2 regions of the Gordonia sp. IEGM753 genome follow, and region 1 is predicted to be linked to the other one. Evidence: riboswitches for the same ligand, from Rfam matches in the RefSeq annotation. Region 1 holds a riboswitch; the other holds the start of a gene.
The links. A riboswitch is a leader RNA that binds a small molecule or an ion and turns the genes downstream of it on or off. The one in region 1 is predicted to bind cobalamin.
Positions count from the first base shown of each region.

Region 2: another riboswitch for cobalamin. It lies ahead of cobO (cob(I)yrinic acid a,c-diamide adenosyltransferase); the one in region 1 lies ahead of cobW (cobalamin biosynthesis protein CobW).

Region 1 covers NZ_JBNQGB010000001.1:2,060,196-2,067,007, reverse strand. Annotated here, with positions in the region: gene ACQR3R_RS09250 (cobalamin biosynthesis protein) at 1-92, opposite strand, end outside; gene ACQR3R_RS09245 (CbtA family protein) at 89-796, opposite strand; gene ACQR3R_RS09240 (CbtB domain-containing protein) at 808-999, opposite strand; cobalamin riboswitch at 1,121-1,349, opposite strand; cobalamin riboswitch at 1,534-1,746, shown strand; gene cobW (cobalamin biosynthesis protein CobW) at 1,843-2,904, shown strand; gene cobN (cobaltochelatase subunit CobN) at 2,908-6,801, shown strand.
Region 2 covers NZ_JBNQGB010000001.1:190,570-197,381, forward strand. Annotated here, with positions in the region: gene ACQR3R_RS00870 (PQQ-dependent sugar dehydrogenase) at 1-554, opposite strand, end outside; gene ACQR3R_RS00875 (hypothetical protein) at 623-1,207, opposite strand; cobalamin riboswitch at 1,361-1,595, shown strand; gene cobO (cob(I)yrinic acid a,c-diamide adenosyltransferase) at 1,678-2,289, shown strand; gene ACQR3R_RS00885 (cobyrinic acid a,c-diamide synthase CobB) at 2,286-3,614, shown strand; gene bluB (5,6-dimethylbenzimidazole synthase) at 3,611-4,261, shown strand; gene cbiB (adenosylcobinamide-phosphate synthase CbiB) at 4,258-5,166, shown strand; gene cobD (threonine-phosphate decarboxylase CobD) at 5,159-6,151, shown strand; gene ACQR3R_RS00905 (cobyric acid synthase) at 6,148-6,812, shown strand, end outside.

The DNA of each region.
Region 1 (6,812 bases):
TGCTCCAGCAATGCTCGCAAGGTACCGGCGGGGCAGCCGCGTTGGCAGCCCAGGCCGACCACTAAAGTCGGCGCTGTGCCGGGTTCACTCATGCGTGGTATTGGCCATCGCTTTTGCGGCGGAACAACCATGCGCTGATCAGGCCCAAGGCCAGCCAGAACACCACGTTGGTCAGCTGCGAAGCGATTTTGAATTGCGATTCCAGTGCTTCCGGGGCCAGCATCGAGTGCACTTCCGGTTGCGGTGCGCCGATCACGTGCGGAACGGCCAGGATTGCCACGCCCAGTACTTTCATCAGCCAGTGGCGACTGAACACGATCAATGCAATGCCGACAGCCGTTGAGGCAGCGGTGCCGATCCACCAGAGTTGCCGCTGGGCCAGATCAGCCGCTGCGGTGCCCGGCAGTTCGGGTGGCAGGCCCAGGGTTGGCGCCAGCACAAATGTCGCGTAACCGGCCAGGCCCCAGAGCAAGCCCTGGGACGTTTTGGTCGGGGCGCGCAAGGTGTACAGGCCCGCCAGCATCAGGGCGAAACCAACGGCGACTACCAGGTTGCCGCCGGTGGTCGATGCAACGCGCTGCCAGCCATTCTCCGGCTCCCAGGCTTCGGCATCGTGAGTATGGCCGGCCATGGCGGCGGCATCGTGTTCGTGAACTTCAACCGCCGCTGGCTCGGATTTTTCGTAGGTCTCGGCCTGCAAAATCAACGGGGCCACCCAAAAACTTTGCAACAGGGTCAGCAGGAGGGCGGCCAGCAGACCGGTAAAACCTGCGGTTTGAGCAATACGCTTGATCATGTCGGCAGGTCTCAATGGCACGGGAATGCGGAGCTGTGACGGGTGTCATGAGCAGCGTTGTGTACCGCTTCAATGTGCGAGAAACCGGCGAAATACACCAGGCACGCGCCAAGGATCGACGCACAAATGGCGGCGGTCAGGCGTTGGCTCAGGGTTGTGGTGCTGCTGGCGGTACTGTGCTTGGTGCTGCTGATGGTCGACATGGCGCTTCCCTCTGGTCTGTCAGCGGGTGATAAGGGGCGCATGCAAAACCCCCGCGAGTCGGGCGCGCAGGGGTGCAAACAGCGCCCGCCCACCGCGGGTTTGTTATTCAGTGATCGTAGTGGTCACTTTGTGTTACTGGCCGGTCTCCGGGCTCACGAGGGGGTTCGGCTGTCGCCTTGACCTGCAAGAATCACCTTCCCATGCCGAACTGCTGGCACAGTGGTTTTGATTCTTCGCTCGTTTACCGTTGCGGGGGCAGCACCGGACTGACATGGCTTTAGAGTAAAGCACATGATTCACCGGTTTCCCGTTTCACCCTGTGAAGGGCACCCGTAACAAGATGCGTAGGAGACCATGGGCGAGGGTTTGACGTCAATTGGCAAGGGTTCTCAATTAGCTCAGGTGTGTTTTTTGTGGCGAGGGGATTTATCCCCGCTCGGCGGCGAAGCCGTCGCCAATAGACACCGGGGCCGCTTCGCTGCCTAACGATAAATCCCCTCGCCACAAGAGATTGACCGGCCACCAGACGATGCGTAGCCTTGCGCTTTCGAGGTTCTTCGGCGTTTGCCGAAGCTAAGAAGGGAACGCGGTCGATGCCGCGGCTGCCCCCGCAACTGTGAACGGTGTTGTTCGCTGCCACGCCACTGCGAAGCCTGTTTAACGGCTTCGCGGGAAGGCGCAGCGAATGCCGGGCCAACGCCCTGCACGCCGTCAGCCAGGAGACCTGCCTCGTCATAGATTCTCACTACAACCGGGCGGGGTGATCCGGTGGCGAAATCTTCCGCGCAACTGTCGCAGCGGTCGTCGTCCCGTATGCCCGCCACCTTGCCAAAGGGCATCCGATGAAAACACTGGCCAAACTTCCCGTCACCATCGTTACCGGCTTCCTCGGCTCGGGCAAAACCACGTTGCTGCGGCACATGCTCGACAACGCCCAGGGGCGCCGCATTGCGGTCATCGTCAACGAATTTGGCGAACTGGGTATCGACGGTGAAATCCTCAAGCAGTGCTCCATTGGCTGCACTGAAGAAGAGGCCAACGGCCGCGTCTACGAACTGGCCAATGGCTGCCTGTGCTGCACCGTGCAGGAAGAGTTTTTCCCGGTGATGCGCGAACTGGTCGCGCGTCGCGGCGACCTCGATCACATTCTCATCGAAACCTCTGGGCTGGCCCTGCCAAAGCCTTTGGTCCAGGCCTTCCAATGGCCGGAAATCCGCAGTGCTTGCACGGTTGACGCGGTGATTACCGTGGTTGATAGCCCAGCCGTGGCTGCCGGTACTTTCGCCGCGTTCCCGGACCAGGTCGATGCCCAGCGTAAACTGGACCCGAACCTGGATCACGAATCGCCGCTGCACGAGTTGTTTGCCGATCAACTGGCCAGCGCCGACCTGGTGATCCTCAACAAATCCGACCTGATCAGTGCCGAAGACCTGGCCCGTGTGCGCCTGGAAGTCGCTGAAGAACTGCCGCCCGCCGTGAAAGTAATTGAAGCGAGTAGCGGCCGCGTGCCGCTGGACGTGTTGATTGGCCTCGGCGCCGGTTCCGAAGAACACATCGATAGCCGTCATAGCCATCACGATCACCATCATGAAGGCGAAGACGACCACGATCACGATGCCTTCGATTCGATCTCCATCGAGCTGCCGCAAGCCGATGAAAACCTGCTGATGGATGCGCTGACGCAACTGGTGGTCAAGCACGGCATCTTGCGCGTCAAGGGTTTTGCGGCAATCCCGAACAAGCCGATGCGTTTGCTGATTCAGGGCGTGGGCACGCGTTTCGACAAGCATTTCGACCGGCAGTGGGGCGCCGATGAAGCGCGCACCACACGCCTGGTGTTGATCGGCCAGGAACTGGATGCGGCGCAACTCGAAGCGCAATTGCGCGCTGCGCTCAGCGTCTAACCCATGCACCTGCTCAGGACCCAGCCCGGCGGTTTCGTGTCGGATGACAACATTGCCGACCTTGGACAAACCCCCGCCGAACTGGTGATCCTGTGCAGTGGTGATTCCAGCCTGGCGCTGCTCGCCGAAGCGGCGCAGCAATTGCCCGACGATTACCCGAGCGTGCGTCTGGCCAACCCGATGCAGGTGCAAAATCACGCCTCGGTTGACCTGTATGTCGACCAGGTGTTGCGCCATGCCAAGGTCATCCTGATTTCGCTGCACGGCGGCATTGGCTATTGGCGCTATGGTGTCGAGCGTCTGGTGCAACTGGCCGAGCGTGGTGTGCAGCTGATTCTGGTGCCGGGCGATGACCGTCCAGACCCCGAACTCAGCGATCTGAGCACGGTTGACGCGGGCGAACGTGACCGGCTCTGGCAATACCTGCGTCAGGGCGGCATGAGCAATGCCCTGGACTTTTTTCGCTGCCTGGCCAATCGTTGGCTAGCCCGTGACTATGCCTGGGCCGAACCGCAAACGCTGCCACGCACCGCGATCTATCACCCGCAAAAAAGCCCCGCAGTCCTCAGCGATTGGCAAGCCGAATGGCAGGTCGGTCAACCGGTCGCGGCGGTGCTGTTTTACCGTTCACATTTGCAAGCGGCCAATACTGCTTTCATCGATATTTTTTGCCAGCGTTTGCAGGCGGCAGGGCTTAACCCATTGCCGATTGCGCTGGCCAGTCTAAAAGAGCCAGGTTGCCTCACCGTGGTCGAAGATTTGCTGGACGAGGTTGAAGCGGCGGTGATCTTGAACACCACCGGTTTCGCCCAGTCGAGCCCTGAAGCGCCGCATTTGCGACCGTTTCGGCGCAACATTCCGGTTATCCAGGCCATCTGCGCCCAAGACAACGAGCCTGGTTGGCGGGCGAGCGAGCAGGGATTGGGCCCGCGAGACCTGGCAATGCACATCGCCTTGCCGGAACTGGACGGGCGAATCATCAGTCGCCCGATCAGCTTCAAGGACCTGGCCTGGCGCAGTGAGCGCAGTCAGTCGGATGTGGTTTGCTATCGGGCGCAACCCGAGCGCATGGATTTTGTCGCGCAACTGGCGCGGCGCTGGAGTGATCTGGCGCGAGTGCCCAACGCCGATAAACGCATTGCCCTGATTCTGGCCAATTATCCGACCCGTGACGGTCGTATCGGCAATGGCGTGGGCCTTGATACACCGGCGGCGGCGCTTAATATCTTGCGTGCGCTGCATCAGCACGGTTATCCGTTGCCGGCTGAGTTACCCGCCAGCGGCACGGATTTGATCCAGCAACTGCTCGGTGGCGTCAGCAACGACCTCGACACCCTCGACCAGCGTCCTTGCCATCAAAGCCTTGCGCTGGATGACTACAATCGGATGTTCGATGCGCTGCCCGAGGCCAACCGACAAGCGGTGCTGGAGCGTTGGGGGGCGCCACAAAACGATCCGATGTTTCGAGGCGCACGAATGATGATCGCCGGGCTGCGTTTCGGCCAGACCTTCGTTGGCATTCAACCGGCGCGCGGTTATCAGGTCGATCCCAGTGCGGTGTACCACGACCCGGACCTGGTGCCGCCCCACGGCTACCTGGCGTTCTATTTCTGGCTGCGCAATACCTATGGCGCCCACGGGGTGATTCATGTTGGCAAGCATGGCAACCTCGAATGGCTGCCAGGCAAAGGCGTCGGATTGTCAGAGCATTGCTGGCCGGATGCACTGCTGGGGCCGCTGCCGAATATTTACCCGTTTATCGTCAATGATCCGGGCGAGGGCGCTCAAGCCAAGCGCCGCACCCAAGCGGTGATCATCGATCACCTGATGCCGCCGCTGACCCGCGCTGAAACCTACGGGCCACTGCGTAATCTCGAGTTGCTGGCCGACGAGTATTACGAGGCGCAATTGCTGGATCCGCGACGTGCACGAGAACTGCAGCGCGATATCCTGCAACTGGTTCGCGAAACGCACATCGACCGTGAACTGCAACTGGACGAAAAGCTCGACAGCGATGCCGATGCTGCGATCTGGTTGCCACGCCTCGACACGTATTTGTGTGACTTGAAAGAGTCGCAAATTCGCGATGGTTTGCACATTTTTGGCGAGTCGCCGACCGGACGCCTGCGCATCGATACGTTGCTTGCGTTGCTGCGCATTCCACGTGGCGATGGTCGCGGCGCGCAGTCGAGCTTGTTGCGGGCGTTGGCCAAGGCCTTTGGCCTGGGATTCGATCCGCTGGATTGCGCGCTGGCCGAACCCTGGAACGGTCCGCAGCCTGCCGAGTTGCAAGCCGTGCTTAACGACGTTTGGCGCACCGCAGGCGACACCCGCGAACGTCTGGAACTGTTCGCCGCGCAGCTGATCTCGCACGTCCTGGATGCCAACCCCGATCCCTGTGGCAACACGCCCTTGTGGCGAGAGGATTCATCCCCGTCGGGTCGCGAAGCGGCCCCGGAAATGGGGTCGATTGCACAGTCCATCGGGGATGAATCCCCTCACCACGAAGGCTGGCGCCCACCGGGATCAGGTGGGTCTGATGTAAGCGCCATCATCGACAGCCTTCGCGAAGTGGTTGCTCCAAGACTGGATGCCTGTGGGCCTGCTGAAATGCGCGGTTTGCTCGATGCGCTTAGTGGTCGTTTCGTCCCGGCGGGCCCCAGTGGTGCACCGAGCCGCGGACGTCTGGACGTATTGCCCACCGGGCGCAACTTCTACTCGGTGGACGTGCGTAACCTGCCGACCACCACCGCGTGGCGCATCGGTTTCCAGTCGGCGAGTCTGATTCTGGAACGGCACCTGCAGGACCACGGCGATCACCTGCGCCAACTCGGATTATCCGTATGGGGCACCGCCACCATGCGCACTGGCGGCGACGACATCGCCCAAGCCATGGCGCTGATGGGCGTGCGTCCGGTGTGGGCGACTGGCAGTCAGCGGGTCGATGACTTCGAGATTCTACCGCTGAGCTTGCTCGACCGTCCCCGGGTGGACGTGACCTTGCGCGTGTCCGGATTTTTTCGTGATGCCTTCGCCAATCTGATTCGCCTGTTCGATGCCGCAGTGCAGGCGGTTGCGGGGCTTGACGAGCCGGACGACCTCAACCCTCTGGCCGCCAAAGTGCGTGCCGAACGCGAAGCTTTGATGCACTCCGGGCTGGACGAAGACGCCGCCCGGCGACAGGCCGGCTGGCGAATCTTCGGTGCCAAACCCGGGGCATACGGCGCGGGCGTGCAGGGCGCGATTGACGGGCGTTTGTGGCAAAGCCGCGAAGACCTTGCCGAGGTTTATCTGAACTGGGGCGGTTACGCGTACGGCGGCGCCGACGAAGGCACTGCCGCCCGCGAGCAGTTCGCCCAGCGTTTGAGCCAGGTGCAAGCCGTGCTGCAAAACCAGGATAACCGTGAACATGACCTGCTCGATTCCAACGACTACTACCAGTTTCAAGGCGGCATGCTGGCGGCCGTTGAAAGCCTGAGCGGCGAAGCGGCAGCCAGTTATCACGGTGATCACAGCCAACCGGATTTGCCGAAAATCCGCACCTTGAAGGAAGAGCTGAACCGGGTGATTCGATCACGCGCCGCCAACCCGAAGTGGATCGAAGGCGTCAAGCGGCACGGCTATAAAGGTGCGTTTGAAATGGCAGCAACAGTCGACAACCTGTTCGCGTTCGACGCCACCACGCAATTGATCGACGATCACCAGTACGCGTTGCTGGCCGATGCCTATTTGCTTGATCCGGCAACCCGCGATTTTGTGCGCGAACATAATCCGCATGCCTTGCGCGATATGACAGAGCGCATGCTGGAAGCCCAACAGCGCGGCATGTGGAAGGCCCCGGGCGAATACCGTGAGGCGCTGGAAAACCTGCTGCTGGACATCGAAGAAGACCGTTAACGCGTTGATGG
Region 2 (6,812 bases), 1.9 Mb from region 1:
ATCGATGTTTCGCCGTCCTGATAGGGAAACCGGATCAACTTGTCGGAGTCGGCGATGTAAAGGTCATTGCCGACCAGTGCCATGCCAAAAGGCGAATTCAGGTTTTCCAGGAACACGGTGCGCGTTTCGGCGATGCCGTCGTGGTCCTTGTCTCGCAGCAGTGTGATTCGGTTGGCACTGGGCACACCGGCGCCAGCACGGCCCATCACTTTTTTCATGACCCAACCACGGATGCCGCTCGAGTCGTCGGGTTTGGGCGGGGCGTTGGTTTCTGCCACCAGCACATCGCCATTGGGCAACACGTACAGCCAGCGTGGGTGGTCGAGGTTCTCGGCAAATGCACCCACTTTCATGCCCGCCGCTGCGGTTGGCATGGCGCCATCGCTCCAGCCAATCGCCGGCGCGATGTTCACCGTCGGGATAAGTGTTTTGTTCGGCTCTGGCAGTTTGGGTGACGGCCCGGTGCCGTCGGAGACCTGAAGCCCGGAGGATTCACCGCAGGCGGCAAGCCCTCCGGCGAGCACGATGACAAAAACGAGCTGGGGCTTGCGCATGCTGATCTTCCCTATGAGTGCACTGGAGTGTTCAGTAGAGAAGTTTCACGGCGCGATGGTTCCACCTGTCAGCCCCGTGCTTCCTTGAAGAGTACGGCGATGCCCGGATGATACTGGCCAGCTTCGTTGCGCAACTTGCGATAGGCGTAGGGGAAATACCAGGCGACGGCGCAGGTGTTTTCTTTTTGCAGGTCATCGACCATGTCCTGGAGTTCTTCCGGGGTCGTGCTGTGTTGGGTTTTTTGTGGGGCCACAAACAGGCAACCCAGTTTCAGGTCGCTGGCGTAGCTGATTCTTTTTGCATCGCTGGTGATGTCGGCCAACGCCTGAGTCACATTCAAACCATTGACCCGTGGCCAGCGTTGCGTGGTCTGAAGGTAAGCGCGTTGTTCGCTGCTGGCGATCAACAAATCGGCACGACCGTTGCGCTCGCCATCTTCGGTTTGTTTGCGGGTAGGTGTGTGTTGCAGGGTGACCATTTCTGCCATCCAGGCAGCCGCCGAAAGCAAACCCAGATTGGCTTTTTCATCATGCCAGTACGGCGCATCGTTATCGCCGCGCACAGCGTTGTAACGGTCGATGCAGTCGAACCAACGCTCCAGCATCGGACGCAGGAATTCCAGCTTCGGATTGCTGATGATCATGCCTTGCATGTTGCTCACCCTTATTATTGTGTGTTGATGTATGGCTATTTGATATCACTGCGCAGAGTGTGGCACAAGATTGGCGTCAGATAATTGATTAGGGGCAGTTATTCGCTCAGCGGTCGCCCGGCTTTAATTGACGCTCCATCCCCAACCCTCTAACCTTCGCGGCTTGTTTCAGGTGCTCTGTGGCCTTGGTCGACAGAGTGAAACAGGGAAGCCGGTGAGTCGCTTTTTCAATTGAAGAAAGGGTCACGATCCCGGCGCTGCCCCCGCAACGGTAAATGAGTGAAAACTGTGCTTTAAGCCACTGTGTCGATTACCGATGCGGGAAGGCGCGCAGTCAGGCCGCGAGCCGCTCATGAGCCCGGAGACCGGCCTGATCCATCCAGCGGCATCACGGTGGGCGATGCCAGGCTTCACGCCATCTATTCTTGTGCCTGCCCGCCGTTATCCAGCCTCAACGGAGAGCTCCCCCAATGACTGACACCCCCGATCGTGACGAACGCCATTTGGCGCGCATGTTGCGCAAGAAAGCCGTGATTGACGAACGAATCGCCAACTCCCCGAATGAATGCGGGCTGCTGCTGGTGTTGACCGGCAACGGCAAAGGCAAAAGCAGCTCGGCCTTCGGCATGCTGGCGCGCTCGATGGGCCACGGCATGCAGTGCGGCGTCGTGCAGTTCATCAAGGGCCGTAACAGCACTGGCGAAGAGCTGTTCTTTCGGCGGTTTCCCGAGCAGGTGCGGTTTCATGTGATGGGCGAGGGCTTCACCTGGGAAACCCAGGATCGTCAGCGTGATATCGCTGCCGCCGAGGCTGCGTGGGTCGTTTCCCGTGAACTGCTCAGCGACCCGTCCATCGGCCTGGTCGTGCTGGATGAGCTGAACATCGCGCTGAAGCACGGTTACCTCGACCTCGATCAGGTGCTCAGTGATTTGCAGGCGCGACCGCCGATGCAGCATGTGGTTGTGACCGGTCGTGGCGCGAAGCCGGAAATGATTGAGCTGGCCGACACAGTCACCGAAATGGGCGTGATCAAACATGCCTTCCAGGCCGGGATCAAGGCGCAAAAAGGCGTAGAACTGTGAGCCAACCACGTCATTGCCCGGCGGTATTGATTGCCGCGCCGGCCTCCGGTCAGGGCAAGACCACCGTTACTGCTGCGCTGGCCCGTTTGCATCGCAATCAGGGGCGCAAGGTTCGCGTGTTCAAATGCGGACCCGATTTTCTGGACCCGATGATTCTCGAGCGCGCCAGCGGTGCGCCGGTCTATCAGCTGGACATGTGGATGGTCGGCGAGCAGGAAAGTCGCCGACTGTTGTGGGAAGCGGCCGCTGAGGCCGACCTGATTCTTATCGAAGGCGTGATGGGTTTGTTCGACGGCACGCCGTCCAGCGCAGACCTCGCGCGGCATTTCGGGGTACCGGTGCTGGGTGTGATCGACGGCACCGCAATGGCCCAGACGTTCGGTGCGCTGGCCTTGGGGTTGGCGCGTTATCAACCGGACTTGCCGTTTGCCGGTGTGTTGGCCAACCGCGTTGGCACTGTGCGCCATGCACAATTGCTGGAAGGCAGCCTGACCGAAGGTTTGCGTTGGTATGGCGCCTTGTCGCGAGAAACCGGGATCGAGTTGCCAAGCCGCCACTTGGGTCTGGTTCAGGCCAGCGAACTCAACGACCTCGACCTGCGCCTCGATGCCGCCGCCAATGCGCTGGCCAGCAGCTGTGAGGTAGCGCTACCACCGGCCGTCGAGTTTGCGGCGCCGGATGTAATCGCCGCCGAACCGTTGTTGGCCGGCGTGCGTATCGCGGTGGCGCGTGACGAAGCCTTTGCCTTTACCTATGGCGCAAGTCTGGATCTGCTGCGAGCGATGGGCGCCGAGTTGGTGTTTTTCTCGCCGATCCGTGATGCGCAATTGCCCCAGGCCGACAGCCTTTATCTGCCTGGCGGCTACCCGGAATTGCACCATGTGGCGTTGTCGCAGAACCTCACGATGCTGCAGGCGATTCGTGCACACCATGCGGCGGGCAAACCGTTGTTGGCAGAATGTGGCGGCATGCTTTACCTGCTGGATTCGCTGACCGATGTCGAAGGTACCCGCGCACAATTGGTCGGTTTGCTGGCCGGGGATGCGGTGATGCAAAAGCGCCTGGCCGCGTTGGCGCTGCAAGCGGTCGAACTGCCCGAAGGCTCCCTGCGCGGTCACACCTACCATCACTCGTTGACCACGACCGAACTTGAACCCATTACCCGAGGCTTGAGCCCGAATGGCGGGCGCGGCGCCGAGGCGGTTTATCGCGAAGGGCGGATGACCGCGTCCTATGTGCACTTCTATTTTCCGTCGAACCCGAGCGCTGTAGCCGCATTGTTTGTGCCTGATCATGAGGCCGACTTGCTCGCGAAGAGGCCATGATCGACAACGCATTTTCCGAAGCCGAACGCGCGGCTGTCTACCGAGCCATCGCCGAACGCCGCGACATGCGTCACTTCAGCGGCGGCAGCGTCGAGCCCGAGTTGCTTCGGCGCCTGCTCGAAGCTGCGCATCAGGCGCCAAGTGTCGGCCTGATGCAGCCTTGGCGGTTCATCCGCATCAGTGATCGCGGCTTGCGCAGCAAGATTCAGGCGTTGGTCGAGGAGGAGCGCGTCCGCACCGCCGAAGCGCTCGGGGAGCGTACAGATGAATTTATGAAGCTCAAAGTCGAAGGCATCAACGATTGCGCCGAAGTGCTGGTGGCTGCGCTGATGGACGATCGCGAGCGGCATATCTTCGGCCGTCGTACATTGCCCGAAATGGACATTGCTTCGCTGTCCTGCGCCATTCAAAACCTGTGGCTGGCGTCCCGCGTTGAAGGTTTGGGCATGGGTTGGGTGTCGTTGTTCGAGCCACAGGCGTTGGCGGATTTGCTGGGATTGCCCGCGGGTGCCAAACCGGTGGCGGTACTTTGCCTGGGGCCGGTCAAAGCGTTTTATCCGGCGCCGATGCTGGTACTTGAAGGTTGGGCGCAGGCGCGTCCGCTGAGCGATTTGCTGTATGAGAATTACTGGGGAGAGAGTCAATGAGTGTGGCGTTATTGAGTGTCGCTGCAGTTGCGCTGGATGCGCTGCTGGGTGAGCCCAAACGCTGGCATCCGCTGGTGGCGTTCGGCCGTTTTGCCGACCGCATCGAGCAACGTTTCAACAGTGGTGGTCGTGGCTGGCGCAGTCACGGTGTCACAGCCTGGGTGATTGCCGTGTTGCCGCTGACCTTGCTGGCCACGGCGTTTTCCTGGGCGCCTTACGTCGGTTGGATCGTCGAGATTCTTGCGCTGTATTGCGCGCTCGGCATGCGCAGCCTCGGTGAACATGTCGAACCGGTTGCCAAGGCGTTGCGCAGCGATGATCTTGACGAGGCGCGCAAACGCGTGGGTTATCTGGTCAGCCGTCAGACCAGTGAACTGGATAAGACCGAAGTCGCCCGTGCTGCCACCGAATCCGTGTTGGAAAATGGCAGTGACGCGGTGTTTGCGGCGTTGTTCTGGTTTGCCGTGGCCGGCGTGCCGGGTGTGGTGCTCTACCGGTTGAGCAATACGCTGGATGCGATGTGGGGTTATCGCAACGAACGTTTCGAGCGTTTCGGCTGGGCAGCGGCAAAAATCGATGATGTTCTTAACTACATTCCTGCACGATTGGTGGCGTTGACCTACGCGTTGCTGGGCAAGACTCGACTCGCACTCAAATGCTGGCGCACTCAAGGCCCGACCTGGGACAGCCCGAATGCCGGTCCGGTCATGGCTGCAGGTGCCGGTGCGCTTGGCGTCGAGTTGGGCGGGGCGGCGATTTACCACGGTGAACTGCACCAGCGCCCGCAATTGGGTGAAGGTGTTCCGGCAGATGCAGATTCCATCGACCGAGGCTGGCAATTGGTTCAGCGCGGGGTATGGTTATGGCTGCTAATTCTGTGTGTGGGGTCTGAATTCTATGCTTGAACACGGTGGTCGGTTGCGTCAGGCGGCGCTCGATTACGGCATCGCCGAAGCAGATTGGCTTGACCTCTCTACTGGCCTGGCGCCATGGCCATTTGCGGTTCCGCAGATTCCACTGCGGGCGTGGGCGAGATTGCCGGAAACCGACGACGGTCTGGAGCAGGCCGCGTGTGAGTATTACGGCGCGGCCCATGTGCTGCCGGTGGCCGGTTCGCAAATGGCCATTCAGTTGCTGCCGCGTTTACGTCGCGCCGGCAAGGTGGGTGTGTTGTCGCCGTGCTATGCGGAACATGCGCAAGCGTGGCGACGTAATGGCTACGTCGTGCGCGAAGTGCTTGAGCAGGAAGTCGACTTTTTCATCGACAGCCTTGATGTTCTGGTAGTGGTCAATCCGAATAACCCTACTGGACTGAGCGTCGATCCAGATCGTCTGCTCGACTGGCACGCGCGTCTGGCGCAGCGCGGTGGCTGGTTGGTGGTAGACGAGGCATTCATGGACAACACGCCTGCTCTCAGCGTGGCGCCGTTTGCCAATCGCGTGGGTTTGATTGTGTTGCGCTCGTTCGGCAAATTTTTCGGCCTGGCCGGTGTGCGGTTGGGGTTTGTGCTGGCCGAGCGCAAGTTGCTGAAGTTGCTCGCCGAACAAGTCGGGCCCTGGGCTATCAGCGGCCCGACACGCGTGCTGGGGCAGGCCTGCCTGCTGGATACCGAAGCGCAGGCCCGGCAGCGGATTCGCACGCAGCAGGCCAGCGAACGCTTGGCCATCCTGCTCGAACGTTTTGGCTTCACGCCTCATGGCGGTTGCGCGCTGTTTCAATGGCTGATTGCCGACGACGCGGAGCAATTGCATCAATTCATGGCCCGGCGCGGCATCCTGCTGCGTTTGTTTGCGCACAACAGCAGCGTGCGATTTGGCCTGCCCGCCGATGAAGCAGATTGGGCACGCCTCACTCAAGCCTTCGAGGCCTATGCCAAGGAAAGCCAATGACAACGTTGATGGTGCAGGGCACCACGTCCGACGCCGGTAAGAGCACGCTGGTGACAGCTTTGTGCCGTTGGGTATTGCGTCAGGGCGTGCCCGTGGTGCCATTCAAGCCGCAGAACATGGCCCTCAACAGCGCAGTGACCGCTGACGGCGGCGAGATTGGCCGCGCGCAGGCCGTGCAGGCCCAGGCTGCAAACCTCGCGCCGCACACCGACATGAACCCGGTGTTGCTCAAGCCCAACAGTGACACGGGTGCTCAAGTGATCATCCACGGGCGTGCGGTCACGACCATGAACGCCGTTGCCTACCACGATTACAAAGCGATCGCGATGCAAGCGGTGCTGGCCTCGCATCAGCGGCTGAGTGCGGCGTATCCGGTGGTGATGGTCGAAGGCGCCGGCTCGCCTGCCGAGATCAACCTGCGTGCCGGTGACATCGCCAACATGGGCTTCGCCGAAGCGGTGGATTGCCCGGTGGTGCTGATTGCCGACATTAATCGCGGTGGGGTTTTCGCCCATCTGGTCGGCACCCTGGAGCTGCTTTCGGCCAGTGAGCAGTCGCGGGTCAAAGGCTTCATCATCAATCGCTTTCGCGGCGACATCGCGCTGCTGCAACCTGGCCTCGATTGGCTGCAGCAGCGCACCGGCAAACCGGTGATCGGTGT